One region of the Deinococcus maricopensis DSM 21211 genome, then DNA from elsewhere that is predicted to be linked to it. Evidence: riboswitches for the same ligand, from Rfam matches in the RefSeq annotation. Region 1 holds a riboswitch; the other holds the start of a gene.

Region 1 (4,340 bases):
CGCCGCCACCGCCCCCTCATCGATACTGCCGGACGTATCCACACCCACCAGCACCCGCAGGCTGTCCTCATCCAGCGCCTCCAGGTACAACCCCCGGTACGCGAACCGCCGATCAAACCCGCCAAAATCCACCGGCGTGCGCGTCAGAAACCGCCACAGGTGCGCGCGCCAGTCCAGCTGCGGCGCCCGCAGGCGCGCCAGCTCCCGGAACGCCCCCAACCCCTCGTCACCCTGCCCGGCCATGCTCGCCACCGCGCGCGCCTGCTCCACCGCCTGCCGCCACGCCCGCTCGTTCGCCGCCGGATGCCCACGACCCTTACCGTCCTCCGGCGCGTCGCCCGGCGGGCCGTCCAGCAGGTCATCGCCGCCCTGCCCCTCCAGGTCATGCTCCACGAGGGCCGCGTACACCTCCTCCACACTCAGGTGCTCCAGGTCGCCCGCGCGCGCCGCCCGCTCCGGCAACGGCAACCCCGACTGCGCAATCATGCCGTTCACGACCACGTCCGCTGCCGCGTTCCACCGCTCCCGCTCGCGCGGCCCACGCCGCGGCACGTGCGACAACGCCGCGTGCAGCACCTCATGCAGCAGCAGCCCATCCAGCACGTCGCGCGGCACACGCTCCGCCGCGTCCGGATTCAGGTACACCCGCTCCCCATCCGTCGCTGCCACGCTCACCTCCCGCGACGGCACGATCCGCGCGTGCAGCATCAACGTCGCGAAGAACGCACTCCGACCACGCAGGCGCAACCGCGCACCGCTCACCGCACGGTCAAACGCGCGCGCCTCATCCGGCGCGAGCCGCAGCGCCGCCACCTCAGGCCTCCGCGAGACTCAGCGCGTCCTGCACCAACGCCGCTAGGTCCGCGTCCCGCTCCATCAGTGCCGCCAGCTCCCCCAGTTCCCCGCTCGCGCTCAGGCGCGGAATCAGCGTCGCCACGAACAGCTGCAGCCACTCCGCACCCGCACCGTCCGCCAGCCACCGGAACGCCCGGTGCGCCTGCTCCGCCCCGCGCGCCCGCGCTGCCAACCCCACCACCGCCGCGTACCGCACGCTCGGCTCCGCCGGCAACGACACGCCCGCCGCCCGGCCCTCCAGTACGTCCAGCAGGTCCGGCAGGCGGTCATACAGCCGCACGAACGCCTCAAACTCCGCGCCCGCCGCCTCACCCACCGCCGGTCCCACCGGCAGGCCCGAGCGGTGCAGCCTGGACGCCATCTCCCACGAGCGCGGACTCGGCCACGCCGGCGAGACCGTATCCAGGCGGTGCAGCAGCTCCGGCCGGAACGTCAGGAACGCCAGCACATGCTCATGCAGCCCCCGCGCGAGCGCGTACGCACGCCACGCCTCGAACTCCGCCCGCACCTCCAGGTGCAGGAAACGGTTCCCGAGCGGCGCGGGCATATCGAACACCGACGCGCGGTCCTCCTTGCGGTTCCCCGCCGCCCACACGAACCACCCGTCCGGCAGCACGTAACTGCCCACCCGGCGATCCAGAATCAGCTGCTGCGCCATCCCCTGCATTGTCGGCGGCGCCATGTTGATCTCATCAAGGAACAGTACCCCCCGACCGGACCGCGGCAGGAACTCCGGCGGGTACCAGCGGCTCACGCCGTCCTCCGCGACCGGCAGGCCCCGCAGATCCGTCGGCGCCAGCTGCGACAGGCGCACATCCACGAACCCCAGGTCGTGCGCGCTCGCCACCTGCTGCACCACACTGCTCTTCCCAACGCCCGGCGCGCCCCAGATCATCAGGCTGAGCGTCAACTCATCACGAACGACGGCACTCAGGAACCGTTCCAGTTCCGCAGGGGACAGGCTCAACGCAGGCCTCCAGACACACGCATCATGCCCCCACACTACGCGAGACCGCGGGAACACGCGCTCAACCCCGCGCCTGCGCGCCGCAGGCCGTGGGCCTCAGACTCATGGACGGGGCGGACGCTCGGGGCCTTCATCACTGCGCGGCCCCGACCAACGAGCGCGCCCCGTTCCTCACGCCAGGCGCGTCCGGGTCGTTGACGCCGTACCGGCCCGCCGTGCGAGAGCCTGGCGGTACGCCCGGACAGTCATGACCACCAGGAACGCCCCGCCCGAAGCAGCAGCAGAGGCCTCAACACGCGCGCCCTGCTCCGCGACCATCCGCTCCAACCGGCGACTTTGACCGGCGCGCGCCCTTGACCCCCCCGGCGCCCTTGCCGTAGCCTGTAAGGCAGTCCCGCCCACGGGACCCAACCCCTATCAGGAGCGACGCAGGGACCTGGCCCAGTGACCGTCGCAGCAACCGGCCCTCATCACGGCACGGTGCTCAACGCCAGCCCACCTCAGGTCAACGATGACCGACGGTCGGAACGATACGGGAAGGGTGACCCGAGCGCACGCCGCGGTTCCCTTCACCACCGGGAGCCGCGCTTTTTCATGGCGCCTCCCACCCCGGAGTGAACCCATGACCGAACCAGACTGTCCCGCGCGCGAGGTCCTCGCATGACCGCGCACACAGCCCCCGCACGCCCCCACGTTCCCACCCCCCAGCCCGACGCCGCACCGCGCCTGCGCACCGCCACGCTGTTCCGCGATCGCCCGCTGCTGCTCGACAACGGCCACATCGTCAGCAACGTCCGCCTCGCGTACCACACGTACGGCACGCCCCGCGACCACGCCATCCTCGTCCTCCACGCGCTCACCGGCACCAGCGCCGTCCACGAATGGTGGGGCGCCCTGTTCGGTCCCGGCAAGGCCCTCGACCCCGAACGGCACTTCATCGTGTGCAGCAACGTCCTCGGCGGCTGCGCCGGCAGCAGCGGCCCCGCCGAGCTCGGCACGGACGACCTCAGCATCCCCGACATGGTCCGCGCGGCCCGCGAACTGCTCGCGCACCTCGGCGTGCGCCGCGTCACCGTCATCGGCGGCAGCATGGGCGGCATGCACGCCATCGAATGGCTCCGCGCGTACCCGGACCTCATCGACCGCGCCGTCGTCATTGCCGCGCCCGCGCAGCACAGCCCCTGGGCCATCGGCCTGAACAGCGCCGCCCGCGCCGCCATCCGCGCCGCGCCCGGCGGCGAAGGCCTCAAGGTCGCGCGTCAGATCGCCATGCTCAGCTACCGCAGCCCCGACAGCTACGCGGCCACGCAGGCCGGCCCCAGCCCCCGCGCGCGCGGCGAGCACGCCATCACCACCTACCTCCAGCACCACGGCCAGAAACTCCACGAGCGCTTCTGCGAACGCACGTACCTGACGCTCACCCGCGCCATGGACGCCTACCGCACCACCCCTGCGGACCTCGCGTGCGTCCACGTGCCCACCCTCGTCGTCGGCATCCGCAGTGACGTCCTGTACCCTCCGCACGAGGTGCGCGCCGTCGCCGACGCGCTCGGCAACGCCCGCTACTGGGAACTCGACAGCATCCACGGCCACGACGCCTTCCTGATGGACGCCGACACCCTCAACGACCGCATCCACGAGACCCTCCACCCCCAGGAATAACAGCAGGGCAACAAACTGCACTCCGCCCCAATGGGGCGGAGTGCAGTTTGCGTAAGGGATTTGAACCCTTGGGGACACCCCTCGCGGGAGCCAGTGACCACCATGCGGCGCCTGCCCCTTCCTCCACTCAGCGGAGCGTCACCGGGGTGCCTGGCGGCGTCACGCGTCACGCCGCAGGCGCATGCACGCGAACCACGCCACCGCGTACAGCGCGCTCGACGCGGCGAACACCGCCTCGTACCCCGCGTGGTCCGCCAGGAGGCCGCCCAGCACCGGCGCGAACAGCGCCACGCCCACCACGGTGTTCAGCGTGCCGATGTACCGCGAGCGCGCGCCCGGCGGCGCGAGGTTCAGCAGGTGGTTCGTGTGCCCGAGGTTGAACCCCTGCGCGGCCACGCTCGACAGCACGAACACCAGCGCGTACGGCACGGCGCCCGCGCCGCCCAGCAGCAGCGCCAGCAGCGGCGCGAACGCCGCGAACGCCGCCGAGTACCGGATGATGCGCCGCGAACCGTACCGCTGCGCCGCGCGCGTCCACACCAGGTTCGACAGGGGCGCCGCCGCCGTCACCGCCATCAGGAACACCCCCAGCGTGCTCGCCGGGAAGTGCAGCTTCCGCAGCGCGTACACCGCGAAGAACGGCTCCGCGACGCCCGCGAACGCCAGCAGCAGCCGCACGCGCAGGAACGCACGGAAATGCGCGTCCGCGCGGATCGTCTGCGGAATCGTGAGGAGTTCCTCGTGCAGGCTGCTGACGGGCAGCGGCTCATCCGGCGGTTCCGTAACCCGGCCGAACAACGCGTACCCGATGGTGTACGCAATCGTCGCGAGCGCGAAAATAAGCGTGTAGTTGTAC
Region 2 (4,340 bases), 820 kb from region 1:
TCACGAATTCCAGCAGGTCCCCGGCGGGCACGGGCGTGGCGCCCACGCGGAGCGTGCCGGCGCTGGCGGCGGAGAGAAGAGCGAGGGTGGCGATCAGGGCAGGTGTACGCATGGTGGACGTCCTCGGGGTGTGAAGGGCCCGCCCGCAACGCGCGAGCGAAAGCCGACGTGAGGGTTTCAGCGGTGGTCGATCTTGCGCGCCGTGAGGTCGCCGATCCACTGCACGCCCTGCACGAGGACGAGCAGCACCACGACCGTGGCGATCATGATGTCCGTCTCGAACCGCTGGTAGCCGTAGCGGATGGCGAGGTCGCCGAGGCCGCCGCCGCCGATGGCGCCCGCCATGGCGCTGTAGCCGATCAGGCTCACGAGCATCACCGTGAAGCCGTGCACGAGCGCGGGGCGCGCCTCGGGCAGCAGCACCTTGAACACGACCTGCGCGGTGCTCGCCCCCATCGCGCGCGCCGCTTCGGTCACGCCGGTCGGCACGTCCCGCAGGGCGCCGTCCACGAGGCGCGCCACGAACGGAATGGCAGCGACGGTGAGGGGCACGATCGCGGCGGTGCTGCCGATGCTGGTGCCGGTCAGCAGCCGCGTGAGCGGAATCAGCAGGACCAGCAGGATGATGAACGGGAGGCTGCGTCCGACGTTCACGGCGGCGTCCAGCAGGCGGTGGCTGAACGCGTTCGGCGTGAGGCCGCTGGGCCGCGTGAGGTGCAGCACCACGCCGAGCAGCGTGCCGAGCGCCTGCGCGATCAGGGCGCTGGGCATGACCATCAGCAGCGTTTCCAGGGTACCCTGCCAGAGCAGTTCGGCGAGGCTCACCGGGCACCTCCGGCAAGCGCGGCCGTGCGCGCCACGTGCGCGGTGGGGTCGGGGGCGTGTTCCGGCAGGGCCAGCCAGGCGCTGACGCCCTGCGCGTGCGTGTCCGCTGCGACGACGCGCGCGCCCAACCCCGCGAGGGCCGTGAGGGTGCGGGCGCTCAGGTCCGGCAGCGTCACGTGCGCGAGGCGCTCCCCGGCTTCGACCGTCACGGCGGGCCGGTGCGCGTCCAGCAGCGCGCGCGTGACGGGGTGCTGCGGGGCGTTCAGGACCGCGCGCGCCTCGCCGTGCTCCACGAGTTCGCCGTGGTCCAGTACGGCGACGTGCGTGCACGCGGCGCGCACGACGTCCATCTGGTGCGTGACGATCACGAGCGTCAGGTCCCGTTCGCGCTGCAGGTCCGCGAGCAGCGCGAGGATGCCCGCGCTCGTTTCCGGGTCGAGGGCGCTCGTCGCCTCGTCCGCGAGCAGCAGCTCCGGGTCGGAGGCGAGGGCGCGGGCGATGCCGACGCGCTGCCGCTGCCCGCCGCTCAGCTGCGCCGGGTACCGGCCCGCGTGGTCCGCGAGGCCGACCTGCGCGAGCAGCTCGCGGGCGCGCGCTTCGCGTTTCGCGCGGGGCACGCCGGCGAGTTCCAGTGGCAGCGTGACGTTTGCGAGCGCCGTGCGGCCCGCGAGGAGGTTGAAGTGTTGGAACACCAGGCCGGTGCGGGCCTGCCGCGCGCGGCGCTCGGCGCCGCTGAGCGCCTGGAGGTCCACGCCGTTGACGCGCAGCGTGCCGCTCGTGGGCGCTTCGAGGCCGCTGATGAGGCGCACCAGGGTGCTCTTGCCGGCGCCGCTGCGGCCGATGATGCCGGTGCGGCTGCCGCGGGGGACGCTGAGCGTGAGGTCACGCAGGGCCGGGGTGGTCTGGGCCGGGTACGTTTTCGTGACGTGCTGGAAGTCCAGCGCAGGGGAGTGGGACACGCGCGGGCGTCCTCCTTTCCGGTGAGGTGATGCGTCCGGGAGGGGAGGACAACGAAAACGTCCCCTCCCGAGGGTGTCGGAGAAGGGGACGTGCATAGTGCGTGGGACCCTTCCCTTATCGGTCCCGCCGCTGGGCCATCGTTGGCGCGGTCGGGCTGGAGAGCACCGTGCCGTGATGAGGGCCGGTTGCTGCGACGGTCACTGGGCCAGATCCCTGTGTCGCTCTGGATAAGAGGTGTGGCTCGCGCCATGGGCGCGAACGATGAGAAGAATAGGGGAGATGTCCACATCATGAAGTGACGCGATACACAGTTGTGCCAGGGCGCAACGCCGTTGCGCGTCAGCCGCGCTTCATCCAAGCGGCGTACCTTCGCCCCATGCGCGCCCTTCTGCCCCTGATCCTGACTGCCCTGCTCGGCACCGCGAGCGCCGCGAACGTCCCCGAGATCCTCCAGGCGGGCTTCAGCCCGGACGGCCGCCACCACCTGCTCCTCACGGCGTACGTGCAGGACGGCAGCGGTTTGCCCACCGCCACGCTGCAGGTCACGGACGTCCGCGCGAACACCATCCTGCTGCGTGCAGAACTCACCACGCGCGAAGGCGCCAGCGCCCGCACGGTCGCGCAGCAGCTCATGACCGCCCAGCGGGCAGCGCTGACCCGCTACGGCCTCACGCGGCCCCTCACGGGCCGGCGCCTCTTCCTCAAGACCTTCCGCGCGCCCGTGCCGTGGCCGCAGCCTCAGGCGCTGGAAACCCTCACGGCCGCCGGATGGACGCTCGCCCTGCGTACCTACCCCGTCCCGAACGCCTGCGATGACCGTGCGGGCCGGGGCCTCCTGCCCGCCACCCTCACCCCGTCGGGCCTGAGCCTGCGCGTGAACGGCGTGGACCTCCAGCATGACGCGCGCCTGCCCCGCAGCCGCGCGTGCGCCGCGCAGTACCGCCTGGAGACGGCGTGGGTGTACGGCCGGAACCTCGCCGTGGTCGTGCGCGCCTACACCCCCGGCTTCGAGGGGCCGGACGTGACGCCGCTCGTCATTACCGGGCGGCGGTGAGGTCCGGTCGCCGCACGCCCAGGCCCTGCACCAGCCGCAGCACGTACCCGTCCGGGTCCAGCACCACGAACTGCCGGCTCCCGACCTCCTCGTCCGCCCGCCGGTACCAGCGGTCCTCCATCGGCAGCAGAATCCGCGCGCTCGCGCGCGTACACGGCGTGCACGTCCGGCACGGTAACCGACAGGTTCATGCCGCGCCCGTACGGCGGCGTCGGTTCAGCGGCGAGCAGCGTCCGCTCGGGCCGCGTGGGCTCCTCCAGCATCAACGCCGCGGTGCCCAGAGTGAGGTACGCGAAGCGCTCCTCCGGGCTGTCGTAGCGCACCTGGAAGCCGATCACCCGGGTGTAAAAGGCGACGCTGCGCGGGAAGTCGCTGACGTACAGTTCGGGCAGAAGGGCAGGTTCGGTCATGGGGCCTCCGTGGGTGTACGGAGCGTAGCGGACGCCGCTGGTGGCGCCATCCGCCATTGCGCGCAGGAGCGGACCTCCCGCCCCGCCTAACGAGCGTTTGGTATGCTGCGGTCGCCATGACCACCACCCCTTCCGCCCCGCTCGGCGTGATCGGCGCGGGCACCATGGGCGCCGGCATCGCCGAACTCGCCCTCGCCCACGGCCACCCCGTCACCCTCACGGACGTGAGCGCCGCGCAACTCGACCGCGCCCGTGCCAGCATCACCGCCAGCCTCCGTAAACTCCACGAACGCGGCAAACTGACCGGCACGCCCGAAGACGCCCTCGCGCGCCTCACGGTCAGCACCGACCTCGCCGCGCACGCCACCAGCCGCATCATCATCGAAGCCGCCCCGGAACGCCTCGACCTGAAACGCACCCTGTTCGGGCAACTCGACGACGTCGCCCCGAACGCCATCCTGGCCACCAACACCAGCACCCTGCTCGTGAGCGCCATCGCCGGCACCGTCCGCGACCCCTCCCGCGTTGTCGGCATGCACTTCTTCAACCCCGCGCCGCGCATGCCGCTCGTGGAAGTCATCGTCGGCGCCGACACCAGCGACGCCGCCGTGCAGGCCGTCACGGACCTCGCCCGCGCGCTCGGCAAGACGCCCATCCGCTGTCAGGACACCCCCGGCTTCATCGTGAACCGCGTCGCCCGCCCGTACTACGGCGAGGCGCTCCGCCTCCACGCCGAACAGGTCGGCGACCACGCCGCCCTCGACCGCATCCTGCGCGGCGCCGGCTTCCGCATGGGCCCCTTCGAACTGATGGACCTGATCGGCCTCGACATCAACTACGCCGCCACCGTCAGCGTCTTCGAAGCGTACTTCGGCGACCCCAAATACCGCCCGCACCCCACGCAGGCCCGCCTCGTCGGCGCGGGCCGCCTGGGCCGCAAGACCGGGCGGGGCTTCTACGACTACCGCCACGAAACCCAACCGGACGCGGCGCCGACCCGGACCGCCGAGCCGGTCCCCGCGCCGAACGTCCGCGTCGCCTTCCACGGCAACGCCCGCATCCGCCCGCTCATCGAGGCGGCCCTCGCCGCG

What was found. Region 1 has a riboswitch for S-adenosylmethionine ahead of DEIMA_RS09525 (homoserine O-acetyltransferase family protein). Riboswitches for the same ligand answer to the same signal wherever they lie in the genome.
Region 2: it holds a riboswitch for S-adenosylmethionine, as region 1 does, so the genes downstream of both, DEIMA_RS05630 (methionine ABC transporter ATP-binding protein) here and DEIMA_RS09525 (homoserine O-acetyltransferase family protein) in region 1, are expected to answer to the same signal.

Annotation. Positions count from the first base shown of each region.
Region 1 is NC_014958.1:2,034,889-2,039,228, reverse strand. Features, by position in the region: gene DEIMA_RS09535 (vWA domain-containing protein) at 1-813, opposite strand, end outside; gene DEIMA_RS09530 (AAA family ATPase) at 815-1,822, opposite strand; SAM riboswitch class I at 2,234-2,359, shown strand; gene DEIMA_RS09525 (homoserine O-acetyltransferase family protein) at 2,483-3,484, shown strand; gene DEIMA_RS09520 (MFS transporter) at 3,644-4,340, opposite strand, start outside.
Region 2 is NC_014958.1:1,210,832-1,215,171, forward strand. Features, by position in the region: gene DEIMA_RS05620 (MetQ/NlpA family ABC transporter substrate-binding protein) at 1-112, opposite strand, end outside; gene DEIMA_RS05625 (methionine ABC transporter permease) at 178-825, opposite strand; gene DEIMA_RS05630 (methionine ABC transporter ATP-binding protein) at 822-1,784, opposite strand; SAM riboswitch class I at 1,897-2,019, opposite strand; gene DEIMA_RS05635 (DUF2259 domain-containing protein) at 2,162-2,839, shown strand; gene DEIMA_RS18620 (VOC family protein) at 2,823-2,960, opposite strand; partial or broken gene DEIMA_RS18940 (VOC family protein) at 3,046-3,306, opposite strand; gene DEIMA_RS05645 (3-hydroxyacyl-CoA dehydrogenase) at 3,366-4,340, shown strand, end outside.